Regions from separate parts of the Alkalibaculum bacchi genome, predicted to be linked through region 1. Evidence: riboswitches for the same ligand, from Rfam matches in the RefSeq annotation. Region 1 holds a riboswitch; the other holds the start of a gene.
The links. Region 1 has a riboswitch for glycine ahead of DES36_RS07285 (alanine/glycine:cation symporter family protein). Riboswitches for the same ligand answer to the same signal wherever they lie in the genome.

Region 1 (15,715 bases):
AAACCTGGTAAACCAAATATATGATCACCATGGAGATGAGTGATACATATTATATCGATATTCTTAAAACCTGTCTTGTTATTCCTCATAGCTACTTGAGTACCTTCACCACAGTCTAAAAGTATTTTTTTACCTTGGTAATGTATTAAGGTGGAAGATAAAAATCTATTTATCATAGGCATTCCTCCACCACATCCTAATATCTTCAATGTAATCATACGTTCACCTTCATCATTTTTTGTATTAATAAATTACTCAATACTCTTTTTTATTTCCCCATTTCATATTACTACTCATATCATATGATATGAGGTTAAATCGGAAAAATACTATGATAAATCAAAGCATAGACCCTAGCGTTCCAACTTCCTATCCCTTGCATATTTCTTTTGATCTGCTTTTTTAAATAAGTAATATTCACTTATTTAGTATGAATATAGAATCAGGACTTACTTTATATAGCAAGTCCTGGTTTTATTATTTATGCTTATTTTCTGCTTTTGCAATTTGTTTTTTATAGCTTTCAATTTCCTTATCAAACTCTGAAAATTGATCTGATACTTCATTGCTCCATAGATGCAACCCATCTTGATCAAATGTCATTTTTTTCTCAAGCTCAACGTCCTTAAGGTTTTCTTTTAGATCTAATAGTCTACGTTTTTCTGAATCTGAGTAATTGCTTTTCATATAATTGACCTCCATATAAAAATATTTTCTCGGTACTGTTCTTCTCTTAAATGAATTCAAAATAGGCAAATTTTATTTCTCAAAATATAAATTTCAAAATAAATTTATTCTTTACAAGTATTATTCTTTGCCTATTTAACCAAAGTAAACGATGTAAGTATAGGAAAACAAAACAATTATTGAATTTATCAAAAATTAAAATTAGCGTATTCGTATTTTGAGATTAGAATAATGAGGTGTAGATATGACATATAATACAAAGGACAGATTTTGTGAATATTCATAATTATATAGCTAAAACTAAGAATAGGTAGTTAGATTGTTGTATTCATAATTTGATAAAGGAGACAGATATATGGAAAAGTATACAATCAAACATTTGCAGAATCAAAATCGATTTATTATAACAAATGAAATGGGAATCGAAATTGGAAAATTAAAATACGATGTAAATAATACAGATAATTTTGTGATTTTATCTACTGTTATAACCCCCGACTACAGAGGACAATCTTTAGGTGAAAAATTAGTTCAAGAAGCTTTAGATTATGCAAAAGGAAATCACTTTTATGTGGAGTCGATATGTAGTTTTGCAGATAAATTTATTTAAGGGATGACCTCGTCATCCCTAGTTCTAAGTTTTACATTGTATGTTCTATGTAAAATCTCTAGGTCATGAATAATAATAGGTATGTTAGCTGTATTAAAATAAATACTTAATGGAAAAGTGTACTTTTATCATTAAAAAATGAGTAGTACAATACCTACTCATCTTCAGAAATCAGTTATTCTATTTTTTCTTTTGCTATTGCTAAAAATTCATTGGCCTTTTTTATGCATTCTACGGCTTCGCCAATAGCTTTACCTGTTTCTTCTTTCCCTATAGCTATTGCCTTTTGAGACCACTCGCTAAAATCTTTTGCATGATCTTCGTTGTGATCTACCCAATGACTTAGAAGTATTTTTAATTTCTTAAAATCAGCATCTACTGATTCGTGAGAATGAGTGTGATCATGTGAATGACCATGGCTGTGATCATGTGAGTGACTGTGTTCATGAGAATGAGTATGACCGTGCTCGTGTGAATGATCGTGATTGTGAACCATATTCTTTCCTCCTTCGTGTGATTTTACAGATATATTATATCATAAAATAATGCAGATTGCGCTCAATGCTTTTCCTATTATGGGCAAATACATGTCTCCAATACTTATATCTATTGTCATAAGATAGTAGAATTCTATCTAAATACCTAGTAAAGAATTTTTAATTATTCAAATCATTTATTTTAAGTATACTACATTAACTTGTTGAGGTTTTTTGTAAGAGGTGGTATAATTATCATCACATTTTGTATTACTGACAATTGAATTTCGGATGAAGATTATGGGAGAGAGATGTATCATCCGCCGAAGAAGTTACGCTTTCAGGCAAAAGGACCATAATTGGACGAACCTCTGGAGAGCCTCAATGTGAGCACCGAAGGAGCAAGCTGATTAAAAATTTAATCAGTGAAACTCTCAGGTAAAAGGACAGAGCTTAATCTTTTAAGTTATTGAATTTTGGGGCCAAATCACGTAGATTTGGTCCCTTTGTCTTTTAGAGGCCTTCTTTTACAATTCAATATTAAAAAGGAGGATAAAAATGGAAAATGCAACAAATGTATTGCAACAAATTAACTCTTTTGTATGGGGACCCCCTCTACTAATTTTATTAGTAGGTACTGGAATCTATCTGACCTTACGCTTGGGACTAATTCAGGTATTTAAACTGCCTTTAGCTTTGCGCTATCTGTTTTCCAAGGATCCTGATGACAAAGATGGACAAGGGGATGTGTCTAGCTTTGCAGCTTTATGTACTGCTCTCGCTGCCACAATAGGTACAGGTAATATCGTTGGAGTAGCTACTGCTATTAAAGTAGGTGGCCCTGGAGCACTATTTTGGATGTGGTTAGCTGGTTTCTTTGGCATGGCTACTAAGTATGCAGAGTGCTTATTATCTGTAAAGTATAGAGTCGTAGATGAAAACGGAGAAATGTCCGGTGGACCGATGTATTACATAGAGAGAGGCTTAGGTAATAAGTGGCTTGCAAAAGCATTTGCTTTTTTTGGCATAGGAGTTGCACTATTTGGTATCGGAACTTTTGCGCAGATTAATTCCATCACTGAAGCGGTTAATCTTACCTTTAATGTTCCTATATTAGCCACTGCAATAATCATCACCGTCCTCGTTGCACTGATTACTCTAGGGGGAATCAAAAGTATCTCTAAAGCAGCAGAGGTTATCGTACCTTTCATGACTGTATTTTACGTTGCTAGTTCAATACTGATTCTTGGTTTAAATATTGAAGCTCTTCCTTCAACAATTATTCTAGTTGTAAAAAGTGCCTTTACTCCTACAGCTGCAACAGGTGGATTTCTCGGTGCAAGTGTAATGCTTGCTATTCGAAGTGGAGTAGCACGAGGTGTTTTTTCCAATGAATCTGGACTCGGAAGCGCCCCCATTGCAACTGCTGCTGCAAAAACAAATTCTTGTGTAAAACAAGGGCTCATTTCTATGACAGGAACTTTTTTTGATACCATTATCGTATGTACCATGACAGGTTTAATCCTCATTATGACAGGGCAATGGCAAGGCGATTATGCAGGAGCTAGCATGACGAGTATGGCCTTTAAACAGGGTTTAGGTGGTTGGGGATCTTATATCGTCACCATCGGCCTAATCTTCTTTGCTTTTACGACGATATTAGGTTGGAACTACTATGGGGAAAGGTGTACAGAGTATTTATTTGGTGTAAAAGGGATTCAACCCTACCGATATATCTTTATTGTGTTAGTGTCTGTAGGGGCGTTTCTTAAATTAGATTTGATTTGGATTTTAGCAGATATCGTCAATGGACTAATGGCCTTACCAAATCTAATCGCTCTCATAGGTTTAAGACATGTTATAAATAATGAAACGAAGATTTACTTCCAGCAATCAAAAGAAAAAAGCAAAGCAAAGCTATCAAAAACAATATCTTCTGTAAATGAAATATAATTTATTATTTTAGGTAGGTGATTCGTCATCTACCTTTTTTAATAAGAATTAAAATGTAATAAACTCGTCTTATTCTTTATTTGATTGAACCTTGTATATGTACTTCTTGGTTCATTGATTGTAAACCAAGATTATTTTTTTGATTGACAATGGTTTTATAGTTTACTATAATGATATCATTCTATAAATAATACATATTTGAAAGGATCAATATGAAAAATCAAAAAACCACTACTCTTACTTTTATGGGTCTTATGACTGCAACGATGTGCATATTAGGGCCACTTTCTATGGCTATCCCCTTCTCCCCTGTACCCATTAGCTTTACAAATCTAGCCATATACTTTGCTGTAATCTTATTAGGATGTAAAAATAGTACCATTAGTACTTTAGTTTATCTATTAATGGGGCTCGTTGGTATACCTGTTTTTTCTGGTTTTACAGCCGGACCAGGAAAACTATTAGGTCCAACTGGGGGGTATCTCATTGGCTTTATTTTCATGGCTCTTATTGCAGGATACTTTGTAGACAGATTTAATGGAAAGATCTCTATGCAAATCCTTGGGCTAATTCTAGGCACTATGGCTACATATGCATTAGGCACCTTATGGTTAGCATATCAGGCAAATCTAACCTTTAAAGCTGCATTATTTGCTGGAGTAATCCCTTATGTTTTAGGCGATGGCATTAAATTAGGTATTGCTATTGCTTTAGGAAACCCAATAAAAGAGCGCCTGCATCGCATTAGTCGCTAGTCATTAGTCTTTAGTCACTAGCATTAGGGTATTCCTTTTGGGTCAAGATCTTTCGCTTCGCTCAAGATGACTTAAGCAGGAGCCAATGTTAAAAGTAGGATTTTCTATTGAATAAATATGTCATCAATTCACTAGGATTTCTCTTACCACTTCATCTAAGGTAGTTGCGGACGATACAATCAAGTTTCCATTACAGAGTAGCATCTTGTTTATTTTATCAAAATACAATATAATTTCTTATATAGAATTGATTTCAATACATTTTCTAATAAATAAACAAAAGGGGTACCTTTATAATGGAAATAAAACCAGTAGTAGCTATGGAGCAACTAAACACCATAGAAAAAGATTTAAAGCGATTTTTATTGTCCTATCGATTTGGACTTGAAGAGGTAATGACAAAAATCAATATTTTAAGACAAGATTTTCAATATATTCATGACTACAATCCTATTGAACATGTTAAATCTAGAGTAAAAAGCCCTGAGAGTATTTTGAAAAAAATAAACAGAAAAGATTTAGAGATTTCTAAAGCTTCTATAAAAGAGAATATTCGGGATATAGCAGGAATTCGCATTGTTTGTTCCTTTATATCAGATATTTATACAATAAGCGAAATGATTCAAAGCCAGAAAGATTTAAAGATTGTCGAGTGCAAAGACTATATAAAAAATCCTAAACCTAACGGATATCAGAGCCTTCACTTAATCTTGCAGATTCCCGTTTTTATGTCTGATGGAGTAGAAGAAGTTTATGTTGAAATTCAGATTCGCACCGTTGGAATGGATTTTTGGGCAAGTCTAGAACATAAAATCTTTTATAAGTACAATAAAGATATTCCCCAAAAGTTAATAGACGAACTTAGAGAAGCCGCCATTATTACAGCTCAACTAGAAAAAAGGATGGAAATTCTCAACAATGAAATTGAAAGAATTAAACAAATAAATAGTACGGACAATAAAAATAGATGATACTTCATTATAAGAAGTTCATCTATTTTTTTAATATATATTTTTTATTTGTTCAATCTATTGATTTCTTCCGTTATTGCCTCATATACTCCTAGGTATACACTGCCCGGTCCACCTTGTGTGATACAAGGAATAAAATAATGCTTTCCACATTCCTCTACAGCTTTTTGAACTTCAGCTGCAACGCCTTCTTTTGTCCAATCTTCTTTGTCAATCAAAGAGTTGTCTATATTCCCCATAAAAGAGATTTTTCCGCCATACTTTTTAATGAGTTCAGGGACATTATTATTTGAAATACACCCTTGCCAAATATCAATTCCCATTTCAATCATATGAGGTACTAAATTTGCTGCGTAGGAGTCGCTGTGATGTACAATCAGTTGTACTCCATTTGCTTTGTAGAAACCATAGATCTTTTTGTAAGCAGGAACGATAAATTCTTCAAACATATCTGGTGATAAGAATGAATTTTTAGAGCTGCCCCAATCATCATGATGGAAAATGCAATCAGGTTTGTAATATTTAACAATTTCTGCTGCATATCTCAATTCATATTCTGTGATGTAATCGATTAATGCATGCATTTCTTCAGGTTCTTCATAGAAGTTTAAAAGACAATCATCCATCCCCATTAAATGATGACACATTTCAAATACACCAGGTGCAACAAAAGCTGTAGCAAAAACTTCATTGCGGTCAATTGCTTCAACTGTTGGTAGGTATGGTTCCCATGCTTCTGGAGGAAGATCCGTCTTTGGAGCCTTGACAACATCTCTCCATTTTGTAATATCTTTGACTACTTTGTGTGCTTCATCGTGTACAGGAAAACCACCTGGATGACCTTCTGGCCATGCAAAAGTAATTCCCCAAGCATTTTTTTCAGGTTGTCCACCTGGCATAGGTGATTTCCCTTGAGCAGTAATAGGGTCACCCATAATCATACCGTAAATTGCATCTGTACACACAAAAGCTTCATATTGATTTACAATTCGATCAGGATTTCCTCCTGTGATCGTTTCCATAAGGTTTTGTCTTTTCGTTAACATATTTACCTCCTGATACTTATTATTTTTAAATTCAACATTAATTCATCCTTGATATTACCTGACCTGCATTGACTACACAACTAAAACAAAGTACTAGAACAGCTTTTCTAAATACATTGTTTTTTAGTTTCAAAGATGAATTTTATATAGTTATAATTATACGTTCTTTTTTTAATTTTGTCTATACTTAAATTTTACAATATCACCTCTTCATACTTTTTAAAAAAAGAGATATTTTATGTAGTGATACACATATACATTTTTATTGAAAATAAAAATGGTGATTGATTTTGCATAAAAATTATTTAAAGAAATCCAACATACAAAATCCAAAAGTGCCTTCGGCACTTTCGGCGATAGTCATTAATTCGTCCCTAGCATTAGGGTATTCCTTTTGGGTCAAAATCCATCGCTTGCGCTCACATGAATCGCATAGGAGCCAATGTCAAAAGTAGGACTTCTCTTTTACATAAAATAGGGAAGAACAAAGTTCTCCCCTATTTCGGATTTGAATGTGATCTATTTAAGCACTACAACAGACATGGCCTTAAATATGGCGTAAAATTCGTCTCCCTTTTTAATATCCATTTCGATCATAGATGCTTTTGTAATAAGTATACGAAGAGGTATTCCAATATTTAATAGAACTTTGACGCTTATGTCATCAACCTCTACGTCTTCTACAACACCTTTGTGCACATTTCTTGCGCTGCTTTTAAACGCTTCTTTACCTATGATAATATCCTCGGAGCGTATAGCTATTTTGACCTGACCTTCTAACTCAGTTGAAATAGAAATTTTCACTCCATTAGTAACAGCAAATTTTAAATTTCCTTCCGTAATAATTTCCCCGTCAAAAACATTTTCTGCTTTTCCAGTATTCATAAGGTATAGATCTAATTGGGTTTGAGATACGCGAATGCTCCTACCTATGTGATGAGCACTAATATCGCCTCTTTTTGTCATCTCATAAATTGTATATTTTGATAGCTTTAATTTATTGGCTAACTCCTCTGGAGTATATAATACTTCTTCTTGCATATGAAACCTCCTCGTTTCTTCTATCATAGATAATAATTGAGTCTACTCCTTTATTATACTACATTCTGATTAATTATCAATTGACATTTACAAGGGAGTGCACTATAATTTATTTTAAATGATTTAAATTTGTTTTAATTTGGTTTAGTTAGTTATACGAAATTATATCATAAGGAAAGAGGAGAAAACCAATGAAAAAATTCAGTATTATTTTAACACTTTTATTAGTTCTTACTTTATTCTTCGCTGGTTGTAATAGGACAGATACAGGTAACGATGCTAATAACGACATAAGCGAAAAACCAGTAGTAGAAGAATCAAATGAGAAAGGTGTTACCGTAAATATTTCAGCAGCAGCTAGTTTATCTGAAGCATTGACTGAAATTCAAACAGAATACGCTAAGGAAAACAATGACACTTTACAATTTAACTTTGCAGGTTCAGGATCCCTTCAAAAACAAATTCAAGAAGGTGCACCTTGTGATCTATTTGTTTCTGCATCTAAGGCACATATGGATGCATTAGAAGAAGCAGGCTTAATCGATACAGAGTCTCGGAAAGATATGCTTGGAAATACACTTACCCTTATTGCATCTGAAGAAAAGGCAGACGTAATCAAAGGAACAGATTCTTTGGCAAGCGCTCATGTAGAAAGTATTTCTATTGGAGAACCAGAAACAGTACCGGCCGGAAAATATGCACAACAAAGTTTTGAAAGCCTTGGGATTACAGATAAAATAAAAGACAAAATTGTCTTAGCAAAAGACGTAAAACAAGTTTTAGAATACGTAGAAACTGGTAATGTGGATTTTGGACTAGTATACAAATCAGATGCAATGTTACTTCAAACTGGTGAAATCGTTGCTGATATGCCAGCAGACAGCCATGATCCTATTGTATACCCGGTAGCATTAATTAAAGATGGAAAACAATTAGAAGCTGCAGCTGATTTCTATGAATTTTTACAAACAGATTACGCAAAAGGTGTATTTGAAAAATACGGTTTTGTAATATTATAGTCTGCGATATTCTATCATATAGTTATTTTACAATCATTACACATATACATAAGGAGCTTACATAACATGTTATCACCTATTATTCTTTCTTTAAAAATTGCATCCATTGCCACCGTTTTTTCCTTTGTATTGGGTATTTTTTTTGGCTATATCTTAAACAGAAAAAATATCCCTGGAAAAAACATTTGGGAGACTATACTCATACTTCCTATGATTTTACCGCCATCGGTAACAGGCTATCTTCTCTTAATTGCTTTTGGAAAAAGAGGAATAATAGGTGATTTTTTAATAGAACACTTTGGTATTCAAATTGTATTTACCTGGATCGGTGCAGTTATTTCAGCCTGTGTCGTTTCCCTTCCTCTTATGTACCAAAATGCAAAGTCTGCATTTATAAGCATTGATCCTATTTACGAAAAAGCAGCCGAAACCTTAGGCAGCAGCGAATGGAAAATCTTTAGGACAGTTACACTTCCTTTAGCTTGGCCAGGTATTATCAGCGGTGTGATTTTATCTTTTGCCCGAGCTATAGGCGAATTTGGTGCCACTCTTATGATTGCAGGAAATATACCTGGTAAGACCCAAACCATGCCAACAGCCATCTACTTTGCTGTAGAATCGGGAAATACAGATATAGCAAATTCTCTAGTACTAATCATGGTAGTATTTAGCTTTAGCGTAATCTTTGCATTAAATACGTGGTTAAAGAGAAAAAATTATATTGGAAAACAAGGGTGATGCACAAATGAATACCTATTTTAAAATCAAAAGCCAATTAGATCACTTTAGTGTGGATATAGAGTACGAATTCGAAAGTGGCGTCCTTGTCGTTCAAGGAGAGTCTGGTGCAGGGAAAACCACCCTTCTCAAATTTATCTCTGGACTGAAAAATCCAGAGGTCGGAAAAATCGCATTTGGCGAACAAATTGTATTTGATCACATAGACAAAATCAATATCCCTACAAGACACCGAAACATAGGCTATGTCTTTCAAAATTATGCATTATTTCCCAATATGACAGTAGCAGAAAATATTACATATGGTATTAAAAATATGATTGATTTTAAAGACAAAGCTAAAAGAGAAAAGTTGCTCTCTTACTGTGAATCCGTCATGAACACGTTCCATATTGATCACTTAAAGAAGAAATATCCTAGAAATATTTCTGGTGGAGAAAAACAGAGAGTAGCACTGTCTAGAGCCATTGTAACTAGACCTAAACTCTTACTACTAGATGAACCCTTTTCTGCTCTCGATGAAAAGACAAAAAAAATTGTGTACAAAGAATTTGAGCAATTTAAACAGAACTTTCATATTCCCACTATCTTGATTACCCATAGTTCTTTAGAATGTGAAATGTTTGCAGATCAAAAAATCGTCTTAGAAAATGGCAAGAGGGTTAATTAAAAAAAAGCGCCTGCAGCGCGTTAGTCGCTAGTCATTAGTCTTTAGTCATTAGCATTGCGGTATTCCTTTTGGGTCTAGATCTTTCGCTTACACTCAAGATGACTGGGTAGGAGTTAGAGTCAAAAGTAGGACTTTCCGAATTAAATATAAAAGGCTCTCTATTTATAAGTGAATTCTCATAAATAGAGGGCCTTTTCGTATTATTGATTATTTTCCACTTTGTATAACTGAACCTTCTCTATTATCAAGTCAGCAACCTTTTGTATCTCCCCTACATTGTTTATTTCTATATCACAATACCCTTTATATAGATGAATTCTTTCATTATATAATGAATATACTGCTTCTACTCCTTTTGATAGAAGAGGTCGCGTTCTTACATCAATATCACCCACAATATCATCTACAGGCCTGTTTATAAATACAATAACAGAATTCTTTTTAAGATTTGTGATGTTTTCTTTTCTTTTTACAATGCCCCCACCAGTTGCAATAATATGAGAATTCAATTCGCCCAATAAAATAGAATATTTGCTTTCCACATCTCTAAAGAAGGCTTCACTTATGTCAAACATCTCTTTTATGGTTTTTTCCTCATGGGATTCTATATAATCATCCATATCAATTACAGGTTTATTTAGCCTTTTAGCCATGATTTTACTTAAAGTGCTCTTTCCACAACCAGGCATGCCGATTAATACTATATTCTTGTTCATAGATATTCCTGCTTTAAAAACGCTAATATCTTTATTATTGTTTCATCTGATATCTCTACTTCATTCCATATTTCCTGTGATTTTATTGCTTGAGCAACTAACATATATAAACCATTTACACTTTTAAGACCAGCTTCTCTTGATTGCCTTATAAATACGGTCTCTGAAGGATTATAAATTAAATCTACAGCTTGTGAAAATCCCATTAAATACTTCTTATCTATAGGGGTAGCTTCTATATTAGGGAACATACCCACAGGGGTAGCGTTGATGATGGTTGAACAATTTTCAATTTTCTCAAACTCATCATAAGAAACGATTTCGTCCTCAGGAAATTTTTGTTTCGCAGTAGCCACATCTCTTGTAACAAATATTATTTGTTTGATTTCATTGTCTTTAAGGTACTCGGCAACTGCTTTTGATGCACCGCCAGTACCCAGTATTACAGCATTTTCTCCTGATATTTTTATATTTGCATTTTCTAGCATCATGCCAAATCCATAATAATCTGTATTGTAGCCTGTTGCCATTTTATCTCTACCTATGGCAACTACATTTATGGCTCCAATTTTTTCAGCTTCAGGGCTAAGTTTATCTAAATACTTGATAATGTCTGTCTTATAAGGTATGGTTACATTTATTCCATTATAGCCAAGAGCTTTTAATCCTGGAATTACATCTTTAAGATTTTCGTTATTAACCTGAAAAGTACCGTAATGACCGTTAATATTTATTTCTTCCATAATTTTGCTATTTATAATAGGAGAATATGTATGACCTAATTTTTCACCGATTAAACCAAATAATTTTTCCATTTCGTCCCCCTTATTCTCTTCTATGACCCCTTAAAACTCCATCTATATGTTTTTTATATACTCTTTTTGCATTTCTTTTGAGGCGTCCATTATTTGAATATATATTTTTTCTATGCTTTCAGCGTATTTTTCATTTTTTAAATAACCAATGCATTTTTCTATAACTTGTCTTTCCCTATCACTATCCAAAACGTCCATATTATCTTGAATTTTATATTTTGCCACATCTAATGCAATGGTAAGCCTTTTCTCAAGTAAAGACGTAATCTCTTTATCTATTTTATCTATTTCTTCTCTCGTCTTTGATAAATCTAATTTTTCCATACCTCACCTTCCCTTTCCAATATATTATCTAATAGAACCAGTGCTGCAGCTGCTTCGATAACAGGAAGAGCCCTTGGAACAATGCAAGGATCATGACGGCCTTCTATTTTAAGCTTAGTGTTTTTCATATCCAATATATTGACGGTATCTTGTTGTAGTGATATAGATGGCGTTGGTTTTATGGCTGTTCTAAAGACAATTGGCATGGAGTTTGATATACCTCCAAGGATGCCACCATTGCTATTTTGGGTACATATTATTTTCCCATTTTCTAAAGTGTATGGGTCATTTGTTTCCGAACCTTTGCACATTGCGATATCAAATCCTTCACCAAACTCTATCCCTTTTACTGCAGGAATGGAGAATACTATTTGGGCAATTTGACTTTCTAGAGAATGAAAAAACGGCTGACCTAACCCTGCTGGAACATTTATAATATATGTTTCAACGACTCCCCCTACAGAATCCCCACTGTTTTTCGCATATATAATCTCGTCTTCCATGGCATTGGAAATATCCTCTGAAAGCGTTGGAAATGCCATCTCTTTTAACTTTTTCAGCAATGTTTCATTTATATTAGAGTAATCGATTCTCACATCACTTGTTTTATGAATGCTCTTAATGCGACTTCCAATGACAATATTTTTTTCTTGAAGCATTTGCATAGCTATTGCTCCAGCAAACATAAGAGGGGCTGTAATCCTCCCTGAAAAGTGTCCCCCTCCTCTGTAATCGTTAAAGCCAAGATATTTTACTTTTGCAGGGTAATCGCTATGGGAAGGTCTTAAAGTATCTTTTAGTATAGAATAATCTTTTGATCTTATATTATTATTATAAATAACTCCGCAAAGTGGAGCTCCTGTTGTTTTTCCTTCGAATATACCGCTTAATATTTTGACTTCATCATCTTCTTTTCGCGGCGTTGCAAGGGAGCTGTTTCCAGGAGCACGCCTTGCCATCTGCTGTCTTATATAATTCATATCTAGCTCTATTCCAGCTGGAAGGGAGTCTATAACGATGCCAATCCCCTCCCCGTGGGATTCACCAAACAAACTCAGTTTAATTCTATTCCCCCATGTGGAGCCCACAAATCTTCCCTCCTAACTTTACGTAATCCTCCCAAAACCCTGGATAGGATTTTTTTACGGATGCATATTCTTCTAATTCTATAGGATAGATGCATTTTGTAGCTGCTATTGCTAATGCCATTGCAATTCTATGATCATTCCAGCTACTTACTATTGCACCTCCCTTTAGTGTTTCTTTCCCCTTAATCACAAGCCCATCTTCTAATTCTTTGACAGTTGCACCAATTTTGTTCATTTCCGTTGAAATGGCCTTTAATCGATCGGATTCTTTTATTCGAAGTCTCTGCCCATTTATTATTTTTGTCGTAACATTTGGCTTCAGTGCTCCAAGAACTGTCATTATAGGTACAAGATCAGGTATTTGGGATACGTCTATTACTATTTCCTTTTCTAAGGAACCTTCTTTACTTTCTTTTGACTTTTTATCTACACTGTCGTATCTTTCTATAATAGATAGAATTTCTTTGTCTCCTTGAAGGGAGTTTTCATATAGTCCCATACATTCGATGCTATTTCCTATACTTTTTCCTACGAGAAAAAAGGCTCCTTGGGAATAGTCGCTTTCTACACGGTAGTCTAGTGGAGTATATTTTAATCCACCTTTTACTATAAATCTCTTATAGCCTTCATTTTCAATTTTCATACCATACTTTTTCATCATATCTATGGTCAAGTCGATATATCCTATGGATTCCGTATTATCTACTATATTGATGATTGAATCTTCTTCTTGCAAAGAAAGTGCAAACAAAAGCCCTGATACAAACTGAGAACTTACACTTCCAGATATATTGTACTGACCTGCCTTTAGTTTTCCTTTAACTATAAGTGGCAAAACACCTTTTGTAGTCGTATATTCAATATTTTGTTCCTGAAATATTTTATAATAAACATCTAGTGGCCTTTCTCCTAATCTCCTTGTTCCTATAAATGTGGACTCATCACTCAGCATCATAGCTATAGGAATAATAAATCTTAATGTGGAACCTGATTCTTTACAGTCAATAACTGCTTTTGAAACTTTATTTTTTTCTTTTTTTATGTTTACTTTATACGTTTTATTATCGTTTTCGACGATCTCGATATTTGCTCCAAGTTGTCTCATGGCTTCTATAGTCATTAATATATCCTCTGAAAGGATAAGATTATCTATTATACTCTCTCCATCAGCTAAGCAAGCACATATAATTGCCCTATGACTCAAACTTTTTGATGGAGGTACAACTACTGATCCATTTAATCTCGTTGGTAATATAGTAATTTTATCCACGCTTCACCTCAAAAAAATGCACTTATATTTTTTTCTGGTACTTTTTTAATAAAACAATCCCCAATTTCCTTTAATAAAATTAAATTTATATTATCTTTAATATTCTTTTTATCTAATTTTATCGTTTTTCTTATATACTCATCGTCAACATTTTTTACGATATGTTCCATATTGAAATTCATTAGGATGTCCTTTATCCTTTGTGCTGTTCCTTGCTTTGTATATCCTAATTCCTCACTTTTCTCTGTTATATAATACATGCCTACACCTACAGCTTGACCGTGAGAATATTGGTAATTAAAATAATTTTCAATTGCATGTGCTAATGTATGCCCAAAATTCAAAATCATCCTCAGTCCTGTATCTTTCTCATCAACCTCTACAATAGCTCTTTTTATATTGCAGCATGTATAAATGATGTATTCAATATGATCAAATAATTGTTCTTTTGATTTTATTGTTGTTAACATTTCAAACATTTGAGCATCTTTTATACATGCGTATTTTATCACTTCACCCATGCCGTCTTTTATGCAATCATCTGTCAATGAATTTAAAATCGATGGATCAATCAATACTAATTTAGGTTGATAAAAGGTACCTGCCAAGTTTTTTCCTTTTCTTAAATTTATTGCTGTTTTGCCACCTATGCTCGAATCGATCTGTGATAATAGAGTAGTAGGTATTTGAATATAGTCAATACCTCTTAGATATATTGAAGCTACAAACCCTGCCAAATCTCCGATTACTCCTCCACCAAAAGCTACAATCAAATCACTTCTTTTTATAGACTGTTCTGTAAGCTGATCTAGTACTTCACTTAGTGTTTTAATGCTTTTACTTTCTTCTCCTGGTTTTACAACTATAAAATGAATATGTGATCCATACTTTTCTAAAGACTCTTTCAACTTATTACCATATAGCTTAAATACATTTTCATCTGTAATCACTGCAATATTTTTATTGTCGTATATTGATTTTATATATTCTCCTGCTTTTGATAATATATTATTATCAATAAAGATATCATATCTATTTTCTTTGTGATGAACTTGTATCCTTTTCATATTGATATCCCTTTCCTCTTTGCAGTACTTTTTTCAAAATACGATTGCACAGTATCTTTGTTATCATTATCTATAATATGATAGACTTTATTTAAATCATCTATAAACTCGGCTAGTGCTCTTAGCAATTTATCTTTATTTTCAAATATTAATTGGCTCCACAATTCTGCATTTATCTGCGCAACTCTTGTTGCATCCTTAAAACTTCCTCCCATGCAATCTAATCCTTGTTCAAATTTATCGCTATTTACAAGTGCACATGCTATTAAATGAGGAAGCTGGCTTGTAAAAGCTATCATCTCATCATGTTTTTCAGGAGACATAATAGACACTTCCTTAAATCCAATTCTATAAAATAATTTCTTTAGTATTTCAATTTGTCTCCCTGGATTATGATTACAAGTTAAAATGTATGAAGCGCCTTCAAAGATACTGCTATCAGAAAATTCATATCCTATACATTCTTTAC
Region 2 (15,715 bases), on a different contig from region 1:
ATATTTTAATCTATTCCTTTGGCAAAAAGGAAGTGATTTGGACAAAGGGAGAAGCAGAAAATCGATTTGAAGAGTTGATTTAGTAGAGCGCGGAAAGCTGACAGCGGAACTTTGTAGGTGATATAGAATTCAAAATGCAAAATGCAGGATTAACTTTACACTTCATTGCAGCCCTTTGCTTGTCATTCTGAGGATCGTAGCGACGAAAAATCTGTAGAAACTAGCTTGTCGCCACTTAGAATCAAAAGGGCTCAAAATTGGAAAAAGTCATTAGCTGTATTTTTGACCCATAAGGTATGACCCAAAACACTGATCGCTACCAGCTGGTTGCTGGTGGCTTATTTTTCAGCTTTCTGCTTTCAGCCCATTCAAAAAAGATTCGCAACGAGATGAAACGCTAAAAAAATTAGTTCGCATACTTTATACAGTGGAGGTATTATTATGAGGATGTATGATATTATTCTGAAGAAACGAGAAGGGGGAGAGCTTTCAACGGAAGAAATCAATTATTTTGTAAAAGAGTACACCAAGGGAACCATACCCGACTATCAAGCATCTGCTCTATTAATGGCTATATTTTTAAAAAAGATGTCCCGTAGAGAAACAGTTGATTTGACTAAAGCGATGATGAACTCAGGAGATGTTTTGGATTTATCTCAAATAGAAGGGGTAGTTGTGGACAAACATAGTACAGGAGGAGTAGGGGACAAAACTACTTTGATTTTAGCACCATTAATCGCTTCTTGTGGTATACCCATGGCTAAGATGGCAGGTAGAGGACTAGGCCATACAGGAGGCACAATTGACAAATTAGAGTCTATAGAAGGATTTAATACTCAAATGTCAGAAGAAGATTTCATCCAACAAGTAAATAAAATAGGCGTAGCCATATCAGGTCAAACAGGTGATTTAGCACCAGCAGATAAGAAAATATATGCATTAAGGGATGTAACAGCAACTGTAGATAATCTATCCCTTATTGCTAGTAGTGTAATGAGTAAAAAATTAGCCTCAGGAGCACAGGGAATTCTCTTAGATGTTAAGATGGGGAATGGCGCTTTTATGAAGTCAGAAGAAGATGCTGTAGAATTAGGAAAGATAATGATCGATATTGGCACAAATATGAGCAAGGACGTAGTAGCAATCATATCTGATATGGAACAGCCTTTAGGTAGGACTGTGGGAAATGCCATAGAAGTCAAAGAGGCTATTGAAGTCCTACAAGGTGGAGGTCCAGAGGATCTAGTAGAATTGTGTCTTGTATTAGGCTCAGAACTTCTACTATTAGCAGGACTTAATGTAACACGTGAAGAAGCTAGAAATCTTATTAAAGAGAAAATCAAGAGCAGAGAAGCTTTTAGAAAGTTCGTAGAGCTTGTTAAAGCACAAGGGGGAAAAGAAGAACAAGTACTTCATCCTGAAACATTGCCTAAGGGAAAATACGAAATAAAGTTTATTTCAGATAATACTCAGTACATCGCTCATATAGAAGCAGAAAAAGTTGGCTCATGTGCTTTACTATTGGGCGCTGGGAGAGAAAATAAAGAAAGCAAAATCGATTTAGGTGTTGGGATTTACTTAAACAAAAAAGTTGGCGAACAAGTAAACAAAGGTGAAGCTATTGCTACAATTTACGCCAATGATGAAGAAAGAGGAAAACAAACAATAGAAAAACTAAAAACATGTTATCAGTACTCTGATACACCAATAGAAGAAAGAAAGCTTATTTATGGCATATACGATAAAAGTAATGTAAAGTAAAGGTCTAAGATTATTGTAAGCAACTAAAGGGGAAACGTACGTACTCGAAGTAAAGCTACCAGCGTCCAGGGACCATCCGCCAGTACTAAGGCAGTAGTGTTCTTATGTAGTCATCGTGAGCGCAAGCGAAGGATCTTAGACCTTAGAGCTTGACCTTAGTAAGATTTATCTATTGTAAAATATTATTTTGATTTAGAAAGTTGATGGTCAAAACTTAAAATTATTCAGCTACCAATGGTAGCTAAAATACTAAAAGCTGAACGCTGATTGCAAATTATATTTGCTTTTACTTAGAACATAGAACTTAAAACGTAGAACGAAAGCGCGAAGCGCTTTCTAAGAAAGGTGTATTCGCAATGAAAATAACAGAACTAAAGCCACAAAAGAATGGAACATTTTATAATCTCTTTGTTGATGGAGAATTTTTGTGTTCTGTAAATGATGAACTCATCTTTTTACATCACTTGTCTGTAGGAAAGGAAATAGATAAAAAAGAACTTATAGAAATTCAAAAACAGGCAAATTTAAAAAAATCTTATAATTTAGCAATAAAATATTTGGGTTTTCGAATGAGAACAGAACAAGAGGTAGAAAATTATCTTTTAGGCAAAGATTTTGATGAAAATACAATTCAAATAACTCTAGACAAACTAAAGGATTACAAGTTTGTCAACGATGCTCAATACATTAAAACATATATAAAAGGTAAAATTAATGAAGGACAATCTAAGAACAAAATTAAGTATTATCTCATAAAAAAGGGTTTAGAAGAAGAATCAGTTATTGCACAATTGCAATCATGCTATCCACACGATTTAGAGATATATCACTTAGAAAAACAAATGGAAAAAGCTACTGATAAATACAATCAACTGCCTTATCGGGACAAGGTGGCAAAAATCAGCCAATATTTTCTACAAAAAGGCTATCAATCAGAAGATATAAGGACAGTAAGTAACAAGATTATTTCCCGGGAAACAGAATTCGACCAAGTATTTATGGATCGACTCGAAAAATTGGGGAACAAGTACATAGAAAAGTACAAAAGAAAGAATCTAAGTGACCGAGAAGTTCGACAAAAAACCATGGAAGCTTTGTATCGCAAAGGATATGATGTAGATGTGATTAAAAAATACCTTAGTTCTGTAGATTTATATGATTAATAATATGCAGAAAGTGGAAGGCCGAAAGCGGAAAAAACCGTGCTATCAGCGGTCCAGTAATCAGCCATCAGATTTGAGCATTCCTTTTGGGTCAAACAATGGTGCTTTCGGCACTTAAAGAAAGGTCCGCGAAGCGGACCTAAGATAACTACTTAAAGAGGATTAAAAGCTAAAATGAATATTGAAAAATGAACACTGAACATTGAGCAGTACAAATATGTCACTTTTGGGTAAATCTCTCATGTGCATTTCATTGTTCATTATTCATTATTAATTATTCATTGCGACGTAAGTCGCATATTTGACCACCTGACCACCTTGTTTAATTCTTAAAACTATGAATCGGAGCAGGTATTCTGCCACCCCTATTGATAAAGTCTTCTGAACTAAATTTATGAACAGCCATAATAGGTGCATAGCCTAAAAGTCCACCGAATTCCACTGTGTCTCCAACGGTTTTACCGTGTACAGGAACGAGGCGAACTGCTGTTGTCTTGTGGTTAATCATACCAATTGCTGCTTCATCCGCAATAATAGCGGAAATTGTCGATTCCGGAGTGTCTCCAGGGATTGCAATCATATCTAATCCTACAGAACATACACTTGTCATGGCCTCTAATTTGTCAAAAGTTAATGCTCCATTTAAAACAGCTTGAATCATTCCTTCGTCTTCGCTGACTGGAATGAATGCTCCACTTAGTCCGCCAACAGAAGAAGAGGCCATAATTCCACCTTTTTTCACTGCATCATTAAGCATTGCAAGGCATGCAGTTGTGCCATGGGTGCCACAAGCTTCTAAACCTATCTCTTCTAAAATTCTTGCAACACTGTCTCCAATTTCTGGAGTTGGAGCTAAGGACAAGTCTAATATGCCAAAGGGAACTCCAAGTCTAGAAGAAACTTCTTTTCCAACGATTTGACCTGCCCTAGTAATTTTAAAGGCAGTCTTTTTTATATTCTCAGCTACGATATCTAGTGGAGCACCTTTATCTTTTTCTAATGCAGATTTTACTACACCTGGTCCACTGACGCCCACATTGATGACGACCTCTGGTTCTCCTACACCATGATAAGCTCCAGCCATAAAAGGATTGTCGTCTACAGCATTAGAAAATACGACGAGCTTTGCACAACCAATAGAATCTCGATCTTTTGTGAAATAGGCAGTGTCCTTTATGATTTTACCCATAAGCTTTACTGCGTCCATATTGATACCCGCTTTTGAACTAGCTAAATTAACAGAGGAGCAGACTCTCTCTGTTTCACTTAGAGCTTCAGGTATAGAATGAATGAGAATTTCATCGCCTTTTGCAAAGCCCTTTTGAACTAATGCGGAAAATCCACCAATAAAATTTACACCTACTTCTTCAGCAGCCTTGTCCAAGGTTTTGGCAAAAGCAGTGTAATTTTTGTCATCACTAGCAGCTGCGATAAGAGCTATTGGTGTAACAGAGATTCTTTTGTTAATAATTGGAATACCAAACTCTGTTTCAATTTCATTGCCAACTTTAACGAGGTTTTTAGCATAATTCGTTATTTTGTCGTAAATCTTTTGTCTAGCGCGCTCACCACTAGAATCGATACAATCTAACAAAGAAATCCCCATGGTAGTCGTTCGTATATCTAAATTTTCTTCTTCTATCATTCGAAGTGTTTCAAAAATATTACTGTAAAAGCTCACTAAATTACCCTCCTTAAATATTATGCATGGACTTGAATAAGTCTTCTAGCTGTACTTTTATAGACAATCCAATTTCTTCTCCTAATGCCTCTAAAGAATCCTTTAATTCTTTAAAATCACAATCCATATTTGAAAGATTGACCATCATCATCATAGTAAAATAATTCTGCATAACCGTTTGGCTAATATCCTCTACATTGACCTTTTTCTCTGCTAGTACCTTTGTAACATTGTAAATAATTCCTACCTTATCTTTCCCGATAACTGTAATAACACCTTTCATATGAAAGCACCTCCATGAATTTTCGCTAGTTGACGTCTACTAGCTTTCTGTATTTCTCATAAGTTAGAAACTTAGTGATAACTTGTTAATATGCTGAAAGCTGAATGCTGAAAGCGGAACTCTGACCGCGATGGGCTAATAAATATGAGATACTTTCCGCTTTCAGCCAAAAAGAAAATGAGACCGAAGTCTCAAAGAAAAAGTAAATTTAAATTTTAAGTTAAAATATACTTTTGTCTCTGTCCTTTTACCTGAGAGTTTTAACCATAATATGGCTTTATCCCCTTCGGTGCTTTTAGAAGTCTCTCCAGAGTCCTGTCCATTAACGAAAGTTACCCGTTAATTTCACCCAGCTAGTATGTAGTTATTTGTAGAATAATGAATTATATTTATAACTATAGCATTGGACGAAGAAAATGTAAATTCATTTTCTGAATTTGTAAACCCTATCGTGGAAAGCAGATAAATCAGCCATCAGCAACCAGCCGTCAGCGTTCAGTTTTTTGGGTCATACCTCACGCGTCAAAAGGACAGCTACAAGTTATCAGTACTGTGATAACAGTTACGTTGCAACGGTGAGGCACCGTTCCCAACTTTATCTCGTCTGAAGGCCAGTATACTTTCATAGCCAACTAATTACTTTTTCCAATTTTACAACATACCAACATTTCAACTTAAAAGTTCTGCTTTCCGCTTTCAGCATTCCGCTGATTAAGGTTTTCTCATCCAACCGTCCAACCATTTCACTTTATGTCTTTTAAGGTTTTGATTTTTGTTTTTTGGTTTTGCTTACCACCTGACCACCTCATACCACCTTATCACTTGACCAAAGAAATTCCTTTATATATAATATACCAATAGTATTTTCTAGGAGGAATTACAATGATTTGGACGGAAATAAAGATAAAGTCTACTCCAGAGTCAGAAGAAGCAATATCTAATATTCTTTATGAAGCTGGTGCAGATGGAGTAGTAATAGAGTCACCAAACAATTTATCTATATTAAAGAACAAAGAAGTACTATGGGATTATATAGATGATGATTTAATAAACATGGATCCAGAGGTTTCTATAATTAAAGGGTATATAAATGAAACGGAAAATGTAAAGGAAGCAATTGCTCAGATTAAAAAAAGGATTGATCAATTGCCTTCTTTTGGTTTGAATACGGGAAATGTAGAAACTACAATTACAGAAGTGGATCAAGATGATTGGGAAAATTCGTGGAAACAATATTACAAACCTACTTTAATAGGACAACATTTTATCATAAAACCAAGTTGGGAGCCCTATATATCGCAGGAAGGTGATCTGATTATAGAAATGGATCCTGGTATGGCCTTTGGATCAGGTTTACATGAGACAACTCAACTTTGTATCATCAATTTAGAAAAACACGTAAAAGAAGGAGATATAGTCTTTGATATAGGCTGTGGATCAGGAATATTATCTTTGGCTGCAGCAAATCTCAATTGCAAAAAGGTAATAGGAGTAGACGTAGATTCTCTAGCAGTACAGGTAGCTAAGGAAAATGCAATTCACAATCGTTTAGATAAAATTATCGATGTTCGTCAAGGTGATCTTCTAGACGTAGTAGATGAAAAAGCAGATGTAATAGTAGCCAATATTCTAGCGGAAGTCATTGTAAAATTAGCAGATCAAATAAAGCCTTGTTTAAAGGAAAATGGAATCTTCATTTCTTCAGGTATCATACTAAGTAAAGTAGAATTAGTAGTAGATAGTCTTCTAAGTAATGGTTTTGAAATAATTGAAGTTCAACGAATGGGAGAATGGGCGGCAATAATGGCTCAATATAAGGGATAAAATGCATCGTTTTTTTATAGAAGATCATCAAATTGTAGACGAGCAAGTATATATTAGTGGTGAAAATCATGAACATATGACCAAGTCTTTGCGCGTGAAAATAGGCGAAAAGGTAGAGCTGAGCAATGGAAAGGGTTTAGAATATATAGCCACAGTACAAGAAATAGACAAAAATCAAGTCTTATTAGAAATCATAGAAAAAACTACAAATTCTTCTGAAATGCCAGTTAAAATAACCTTATACCAAGGTCTTCCTAAAGCTACAAAAATGGATTTAATTGTACAGAAGACAGTTGAATTAGGTGTGACAAATATTGTGCCAGTGATTATGGAGCGGACGATTGTAGAAATGGATAAAAAGGCTAATAAGAAAATCGAACGATGGCAAAAAATTTCAGAAGAGGCAGCAAAGCAGTCTAAGAGAGGCATTATTCCCATAATAAAGCCTGTTGTAAAGCTAAAAAATATAGATAAAGAATTTGAAAAAAATGATTTGAATCTTATAGCTTATGAAAATGAAGATGATAGCAATTTAAAAAAAATTTTAGAGGCACATAATAAAGTACAGAAAATAGGCGTATTAATCGGACCAGAAGGCGGCATATCCGAAAAAGAAGCTCAGTATTTAAAAGAACTTAAAGCAAAATCCATTTCCTTAGGGAAAAGAATACTTCGAACGGAAACAGCCGGCATGGCTGCACTTTCTATGCTAGTTTATCATTTTGAATTATAAGGTGGTTAGGTGGTCAGGTGGTCAGCAAAAACTTAAAAACTAAAGATTCTTCGGCTAAAGCCTCAGAATGACAAAGAAGGAGCTAGAGCTAAGAGAATAAGCTAGAGCCAAGAGAATGAGCATTGGCAATTAAAGTCTCACAGCACCAGCCCTACCTAATACCCTAGTCATTCTGAGCAAAGCGAAGAATCTTTCAAAACAGCCACCACTGGTGGCTAAATTTCAGCTTTCCGCTTTCAGCATTCCACGCATTTAAGAGAAAAGGAGAATTTATATAGATGAAAACCGCCGCTTTTCATACATTAGGTTGTAAAGTAAATACCTATGATACTGAATCGATGATGGAATTATTTGAAAAAGCAGGTTATGAAATAGTGAGTTTTGAGGAACAAGCAGATGTTTATATCATTAACACTTGTACAGTAACAAATGTAGGTGATAGAAAGTCTCGTCAGATGATACGAAAGGCAAAGAGAGTAAGTCCTCAAGCTATAGTAGCTGTAACAGGTTGTTATGCTCAAACATCTCCTGAAGATCTAAAAAAGATTCCAGAAGTCAATATTATTATAGGCAATCAAGATCGAAATCGAATTGTCCAATTAGTAGAAGAAAAAAAGGTATCTGGTCACAATATAGATATTGTACAAGATATTATGAAGACAAAAGAATATGAAGAATTAAAAATATCTAAGGTAAAAGATCATGGGAGAGCCTTTATAAAAGTTCAAGAGGGTTGCAATAATTTTTGCTCTTATTGTATTATTCCTTATGCCAGAGGTCCAGTAAGGAGCAGGAGTATAGAGAATATTCTTGAAGAAGGCAGGCAAATAGCAGGACAAGGTTATAAAGAAATCGTCATAACGGGTATTAATGTATCTTCTTATGGTAGAGAATTAGAGGGTGTTACTTTAATTGATGTGCTAAAAGGTTTAAATAAGATAGAAGGTATAGAGCGTATTCGTCTTGGCTCCTTAGAACCTATGTTGTTAGACGAAGAGTTTATTATGGGTTTAGAAGATATCGATAAATTGTGTGACCACTTCCACTTATCTTTACAAAGCGGAAGTGATGAAGTACTAAAGAAAATGAATCGTAAATACGACACAAAAACGTATAAAACCATTATAGATAATATTAGAAAAGTTTTTCCCCAAGCATCTTTGACCACAGATATAATGGTAGGATTTCCAGGAGAGAGCCATGAAAACTTCAGAGAAAGCTACGAGTTTATTGATCAAATTGGCTTTAGTAAACTCCATGTATTTAAATATTCAAAAAGGCAAGGTACTCCTGCGTCAAAGATGGATAATCAAATACCGGAGTCTATAAAAGAAGAGAGAAGTAAAGAAATTATTCAACTTTCTGACAAATTGGAAAAAAGGTATTATAAACAATTTTTGGGTAAAAAAATGACTGTATTGATTGAACAAAGCTCAAAAGAAGATTATAATATTTATCAGGGACATACTACAAATTATATATTGGTAAAAATACAGAGTAATAAAAATATGATCAATCAAACAATTCCTGTAGAGATTAAAGAAATACGTACAGGTTTTGTCAATGGAATCCATAAAGAATAGGAGATTTATATGGACGATTGTTTGTTTTGTAAAATTGCAAGTAAAGAAATTCCTGGCGAAATAGTCTATGAAGACGATAATGTAATAGCCATAAAAGACATTAATCCTCAAGCACCTATACATCTTTTGCTTATACCAAAAGAGCATTACGATTCCGTGCTTACCGTACCAGCTGGCAATGAAATCATCACCCAAATACACACTGTTGCAAATCGATTAGCCTTAAAGTTTGGCATAGTAGATACTGGATTTCGATTAGTAAATAATTGTGGTGAAGATGGAGGACAAACGGTACTTCACTTACACTATCATTTATTAGGTGGAAGAAATTTGGGTTGGCCTCCAGGTTAGAATTATTTGACATGATATAATTGTATATTATATAATAATAGTGTTAAATGCCCGCTATTACGATAGTAGCAATAACTCTAACAATCTGTTACATTAATGTAGTAGAGGGGAGGGTGGAAAATGTCTGAAGTAAAAGTTAAAGATGGTGAATCATTAGAGAATGCTCTACGCAGATTTAAGAAAAAAACAGCTAGAGCAGGTGTATTGTCTGAGGTTAGAAAAAGAGAACATTACGAAAAGCCTAGTGTTAAAAGAAAAAAGAAATCTGAAGCTGCTAGAAAAAGAAACACTAAAAAGTTTAGGTAAGAGGTGTTTACATGTCCCTCAAAGAGCAATTAGTCGCTGACTTAAAGCAGTCAATGAAGGATAAGGATACAATCGCAAAATCAGCCATCACATTAGTAAGAGCAGCAATACTTCAAGTCGAAAAAGATGAAAGACGAGAATTGTCTGAAGATGACATTATCGGCATCATTTCGAAACAAGTAAAGCAGCGAAAAGATGCGCTTATAGATTTTCAAAAAGCAAATAGGCAAGACTTAATCGATCAAACGGAAAGGGAAATCGAAGTTTTAACGGAATACCTTCCCCAACAATTAAGTGAAGAAGAACTAAAAGTCATTGTACTTGATGCGATAAATGAAGTTGGCGCAACCTCCATGAAAGATATGGGCAAAATCATGGGCATAGTAATGCCTAAGATTAAAGGCCGTGCTGACGGTGGAATGGTCAATAAAATAGTAAAAGAAAATCTGTAGTTTAAAAAAGTCCGAGAACTTGCGTTCTCGGACTTTTTTTAGCTATCAACCAGCAAAATGGCTACCAAAGGTAGCTGTAATGCTTTATGTATCTTGCTTATCATTTGTAGTCAATTAATCCCACCTCGCAATATTCTGTCTTCTGATTTATTTTATTTAATAAGAAGTTCTACTTATATACATTAAACAATGTGTGAATTATTGTGCAAATGCTACTACTAATTCTAAATGACCCGAAAGGAATGCAATAAACTAGTAGCTGATCGCTGATTGCTCATCATTGGCAGCTGCCAATGATGTTTAAGTCATATCTACAAATTCTTAAACATAAGATACCATATGGAGAGATACCATATGGAGGGGTTCTATGGGAAAAAAAGAGAAAATTGAAAATATAAAAGAAAATGTAAGTGATGCGTTAGAGTTACCAAAGGAAATCACCTTAAATCTGCCGAAAGTGACTATGGTAGGAAGTACACAAATTCGGATAGAAAATCATAAGGGTATAATAGAGTACAGTGAGAGTAAAATAAGAGTCAACTCCAAAATTGGCATTATCGTAATAACTGGCAAAAATCTGTTTATTAGAAATATCATTAAAGAAGAAGTGCTCTTAGAGGGGAAGCTTGAGAGTGTACAAATAGATGGATAGGAGGTGTTAACTTGATCATTGTTAAGTTATGGCATTATATTAGAGGTTATGTTATTATTAACATAAAAGGCAGACATCTTGAGAGATTAATCAATCTTATCCACCATAATAATATTTTGATCTGGGATATTTTTAGAATAAGCTCAGAGGAAATAAGCGCGAAAATAGAGATAGGGGATTACAAAAAAGTTTCTGAATTATCGGATCAGTTATCTTGTACTATTGAAATCATAAGAAAATCAGGAATGACATTATGGAAATGGAGAGTAAAAACGCGAAAAATTTTTGTCATAACTTCTTTTCTTGTCTTACTAGGCATTTGTTTTATATCTTCTTTAGTATTAACCGTCGATGTAATGGGTGATATCACTGTAGATAAAAATGAAATTATAGAGGATATAGCAAGTAGAGGTTTAAAACCTTGGAAATTAAAAGGTACTGTAGATATCGAAGAAATTAAAACATCTTTTTTAAACGATTATAAAAACTTTGAATATATAGATATTGAATTTAATGGGACGAAAGCTATTATTGATTTAGTAGAGGCAAAAAAGATAGAAAAAATATATGATAAATCCCTTCCTGTAGATCTTATAGCTAAAAAAGATGCTATTATTAAAGATATTCTAATTATCAACGGTACTGCTAATGTAGAAGTAGATCAAGAAGTGAAAAAAGGAGATTTATTAGTAAAAGGTGAAATAGTCACCTCTAAACAAAATGATGAAGGAGAAGAGATCTTTTTCAATCAGATTCACGCTAAGGCTAAGGTCATGGGTTTAGTAGATTATACAGAAAAATACGATATACGAAAATATAAAATGATTGATGAAGATCGCTATAAAATAAATAGAGTAATACATATCGGAGATTTAGTGATTAATTTCCTCGATAGCGACGAAAACTATTATTATCACAGCAGTGAAGAGGCAAATCTTCATATTTTTGATTTTAAACTTCCTGTTAAAATCAATAAAATAAAGTATTATGAAAAAGAAAACTGTGTTAATAAATCGAAAGAGGAATTAGAAGACGAAGTACAGGAAAAAGTAAAAAAGAAATACAGAGAAATTGGTCAAGTGCAGGATATACAGATTGTTTCTATTCAGGAAGAAAATAATATTAATAAATATGAGGTAAAAGTCCATGTACTTGAGGAAATAAGTGAGGAGCAGCTCCTCGATTAAAACACACTAAGGAGGAATCACTTTTTGTCAGATTATACAATAAGTATGACCATTGAAGATGGGGAACTACTAATGAAATTGCTAGGCCAATACGATGAAAACCAAAAAATAATTGAAGAACAAATGAATGTACACCTTGTATTTAGAGATGGAGATCTCAAAATTGTTGGTGAGCAGAAGAATACCGAGAATGCTAAACGAGCCATTGATAAAATGGTGCAAACCATTAAAGATAGCGGCCCAATCGACTCTCAAAAGGTATCTTATATTATTGAACTAGTAAAAAAAGATCATGAAAATGATTATGATAAATTGAGCGATATTATTTGCTATACTCATAAAGGGAAGCAAATTCGCTGTAAGACTTTAGGACAAAAAAAATATATTAAATCCATAGAAAAAAATGAAATTGTTTTTGGGATTGGACCAGCTGGTACAGGTAAGACTTACCTTGCCATGGCTATGGCTGTAAAGGCCTTTAAAAGAGAAGAAGTCAGTAGAATCATCTTAACTCGTCCAGCAGTAGAAGCTGGAGAAAAACTCGGCTTCTTGCCAGGAGACTTACAGGATAAAGTAGATCCATATCTAAGACCATTATACGATGCATTGTATGATTTAATTGGCGCAGAAGCCTATACTCGTTTTAGAGAAAAAGGATTAATTGAAGTAGCTCCATTAGCGTATATGAGAGGAAGAACTCTAGACGATTCCTTTATTATATTAGATGAGGCTCAAAATACAACCCCAGAACAAATGAAGATGTTCTTAACTCGTATGGGCTTTGGTTCAAAAGTAATCATAACAGGAGATATTACTCAAGTTGACCTGCCTATGGGCAAAGTTTCCGGTCTGACAAGAGCAGAAAAAATTCTAAAAGATATTAAGGGCATCGAGTTTATCTATTTAACAAAGGACGATGTAGTAAGACACCGAATTGTTCAGAAGATTATAGAGGCTTATGATAAATATGATAATGAACATTTATAAGGTGGTCAGGTGGTCAGCAAATATGCGACTACGTCGCAGTGAGCAATGAATATGGAACAATGAACAGTTAACAATGCAATAAGAAATTTACTATAAAGTCGCATATTTGTACTGTTCAATATTCAGTGTTTATTTTTCATTGTTCAATTTAATATTAAATTCTTATACAGTGAATTTATTTATAGTTAGCATGCAGAGATCCTTCGCTGCGCTCAAGAATGACAAAGCAGTAGCTAGGGTAAGACCCAAGAGACAGCTTTAACTAACTGCCTAGGTCATCCTGAGGAGCTTGCGACCAAGGATCTTACAGAACTAAATACTAATACTAGTTAACATAAATCAATTCAAAAAATATACGGGGTAACATTTGCTCGCCTTCGGGCGAGGTATGTTTTTGCTTACCATCTTGTCTTACTTAGAACTTACAACATAAAACTTAGAACTAACATGGAGGATTAATGGAATTATTTATCGATAATAGGTACGATATTGAAATAGATGAAGAGCTTGTTGCAAAATTAGAAAAATGTGCTCAGGAGTGTTTGAAGGTAGAGGAATTTCCTGATAATGTGGAAATTAGTTTGTCTTTAGTAGATAATGAAGAAATTCATCAATTAAATAAACAGTATAGAGGAAAGAACTCGCCTACTGATGTACTTTCTTTTCCTATGGTTGAAGATGATGATGACTTAGGTCAAGAGATGATTCTTTTAGGAGATATTATCATCTCTATTCCCAAAGCACAAGAACAAGCCATAGAGTATAGGCATAGTTTTGAAAGAGAATTGTGTTACCTTACAATTCATAGTATGTTTCACCTTTTAGGTTATGACCATATGGAAGAAGAGGACAAGCGAGTTATGAGGGGAAAAGAAAAACAAGTAATTAAAAACCTAAATATCTGTTAGTTGGTGTATATATGAAAAAATTAATATCTAGTTTTAAGTACGCTTTTCAAGGTATTCAATATGCCTTTACGACTCAAAGAAACATTAAAATTCATTTTGGAATAGGAATAATAGTGCTCCTTCTAGGTATTTACCTCAAACTGAGTTTATTACAATGGTGCATTTTATTTTTGACCATAAATATGGTTATTACAGCAGAAATGATCAATACAGCTTTAGAAAAGACAATTGATTTAGTTACAGAAGAATATAGGATTCTTGCAAAAATCGTCAAAGACGTAGCAGCTGGTGCAGTACTTATAAGTGCTATATTTTCTGTTATTATAGGGATTTTATTGTTTTATCCAAAAATCTTTGGATAAAACAGTGGAATGCGGAAAGTGAAACCAGAATGGAAAAAAATCATCTCGCTTATAGATGAGAAATTATAAAGATAGTACGTTAGCTTTTATCACTCATTAGGCCACTCTAAGTGGTTTGAATTTTTCCGTTTTCCGCTTTCCACTAGAGATTAATTGGGAATATCTACTTAGAGCTTATATTGTAATTAAGGAGGCAAATATGAACGAGCGATACACAGAATTAGTAAATGCGGCCATTGCTGCAAAGGAATTTTCTTATTCACCTTATTCACATTTTAGAGTAGGTGCTGCAATACTTTCTGAAGATGGACAGATATTTAAAGGTTGCAATATTGAAAATGTATCCTACGGAGCCACCAATTGTGCGGAGAGGACGGCTATTTTTAAGGGCGTTTCTGAAGGGGTAAAGTCTATAAAAGCGATTGCCATTACATCAGATGAAGAAGATTTCACCTATCCGTGCGGAATATGCAGACAAGTAATTTGTGAATTTGGAACAGAAGTTGATATCATACTAGTCAATAATAAGGGGGAAACTAGGATGAGTTCCATCGAAGAATTGTTGCCTAGTAGTTTTTCGAAGGAGACGCTACTGGATTAAAAAGCAGGTGGTCAGGTGGTCAGGTGGTCAGTAAAACCATATCTCGCCTATAGGAGAGTAAATGTTTTCCCGTCCAACGATCCAACCGCTTTTATAAAACTTAGAACTCAAACGGAGGAATATATGAATAAATTTAAATCAGGATTTATAACGATTATTGGGCGTCCTAATGTAGGGAAGTCTACATTGCTTAATAATATTATTGGGGAGAAGATGGCTATTATGTCGTCAAAGCCTCAGACTACGAGAAATACTATTCGGTGCGTTCACACTACAGAAGATTATCAGATGGTCTTCATCGATACACCAGGTATGCACAAACCTAAAAATAAATTAGGCGATTATATGGTGGATGTAGCTACTTCTACATTAAAAGAAGTAGATGTAGTACTTTTTCTTGTAGATGAACCAGGTAAAATGGGACCAGGAGACCAGTATATTGTCAATATCTTAAAAGATCTTAAAACAAAGAAGATTTTAGTAATCAATAAGGTGGACAAGATGAGCCAAGAAGAGCTTCTTGGTAAAATTGATGAACTTAAAGAGTATCATTTTGATGAGATTGTGCCCATCTCTGCAATTGATGGAAAAAATGTAGATACTTTATTAAATCTCGTATACAAATACATCCCAGAGGGTCCACAATATTTTCCAGAAGATACTATAACGGAACAACCTGAAAAAATTATTGTCGCAGAATTTGTTCGTGAAAAAGCCCTACAATTTCTCAAAGATGAAGTGCCCCATGGTATAGCTGTGGAGGTCATGAGCATGAAGGAAAGAAAAAATGGGGAATTATATGATATAGAAGTTAACATTTATTGTGAACGAAAAAGCCATAAAGGGATTATAATAGGTAAAGAGGGTAAAATGCTAAAGAA

Region 2: it holds a riboswitch for glycine, as region 1 does, so the genes downstream of both, DES36_RS01735 (ACT domain-containing protein) here and DES36_RS07285 (alanine/glycine:cation symporter family protein) in region 1, are expected to answer to the same signal.

What each region holds. Positions count from the first base shown of each region.
Region 1 is NZ_QNRX01000008.1:17,848-33,562, reverse strand. Features, by position in the region: gene DES36_RS07305 (ribonuclease Z) at 1-218, opposite strand, end outside; gene DES36_RS07300 (hypothetical protein) at 478-687, opposite strand; gene DES36_RS07295 (GNAT family N-acetyltransferase) at 1,043-1,297, shown strand; gene DES36_RS07290 (DUF8180 domain-containing protein) at 1,473-1,793, opposite strand; glycine riboswitch at 2,065-2,139, shown strand; glycine riboswitch at 2,143-2,225, shown strand; gene DES36_RS07285 (alanine/glycine:cation symporter family protein) at 2,332-3,726, shown strand; gene DES36_RS07280 (biotin transporter BioY) at 3,939-4,481, shown strand; gene DES36_RS07275 (GTP pyrophosphokinase) at 4,778-5,452, shown strand; gene DES36_RS07270 (uroporphyrinogen decarboxylase family protein) at 5,497-6,498, opposite strand; gene DES36_RS07265 (helix-turn-helix domain-containing protein) at 7,018-7,539, opposite strand; gene modA (molybdate ABC transporter substrate-binding protein) at 7,731-8,558, shown strand; gene modB (molybdate ABC transporter permease subunit) at 8,625-9,296, shown strand; gene DES36_RS07250 (ATP-binding cassette domain-containing protein) at 9,280-9,966, shown strand; gene DES36_RS07245 (shikimate kinase) at 10,167-10,682, opposite strand; gene aroE (shikimate dehydrogenase) at 10,679-11,497, opposite strand; gene DES36_RS07235 (chorismate mutase) at 11,540-11,821, opposite strand; gene aroC (chorismate synthase) at 11,809-12,909, opposite strand; gene aroA (3-phosphoshikimate 1-carboxyvinyltransferase) at 12,887-14,179, opposite strand; gene aroB (3-dehydroquinate synthase) at 14,188-15,246, opposite strand; gene DES36_RS07215 (prephenate dehydrogenase) at 15,243-15,715, opposite strand, start outside.
Region 2 is NZ_QNRX01000002.1:47,411-63,125, reverse strand. Features, by position in the region: gene DES36_RS01755 (hypothetical protein) at 1-83, shown strand, start outside; gene DES36_RS01750 (pyrimidine-nucleoside phosphorylase) at 442-1,761, shown strand; gene DES36_RS01745 (regulatory protein RecX) at 2,118-2,924, shown strand; gene DES36_RS01740 (PFL family protein) at 3,247-4,605, opposite strand; gene DES36_RS01735 (ACT domain-containing protein) at 4,619-4,888, opposite strand; glycine riboswitch at 5,118-5,209, opposite strand; gene prmA (50S ribosomal protein L11 methyltransferase) at 5,771-6,712, shown strand; gene DES36_RS01725 (16S rRNA (uracil(1498)-N(3))-methyltransferase) at 6,714-7,445, shown strand; gene mtaB (tRNA (N(6)-L-threonylcarbamoyladenosine(37)-C(2))-methylthiotransferase MtaB) at 7,724-9,028, shown strand; gene DES36_RS01715 (histidine triad nucleotide-binding protein) at 9,038-9,379, shown strand; gene rpsU (30S ribosomal protein S21) at 9,500-9,685, shown strand; gene DES36_RS01705 (GatB/YqeY domain-containing protein) at 9,697-10,137, shown strand; gene yqfC (sporulation protein YqfC) at 10,505-10,789, shown strand; gene DES36_RS01695 (sporulation protein YqfD) at 10,801-11,976, shown strand; gene DES36_RS01690 (PhoH family protein) at 12,022-12,963, shown strand; gene ybeY (rRNA maturation RNase YbeY) at 13,422-13,871, shown strand; gene DES36_RS01680 (diacylglycerol kinase family protein) at 13,883-14,233, shown strand; gene DES36_RS01675 (cytidine deaminase) at 14,433-14,834, shown strand; gene era (GTPase Era) at 14,958-15,715, shown strand, end outside.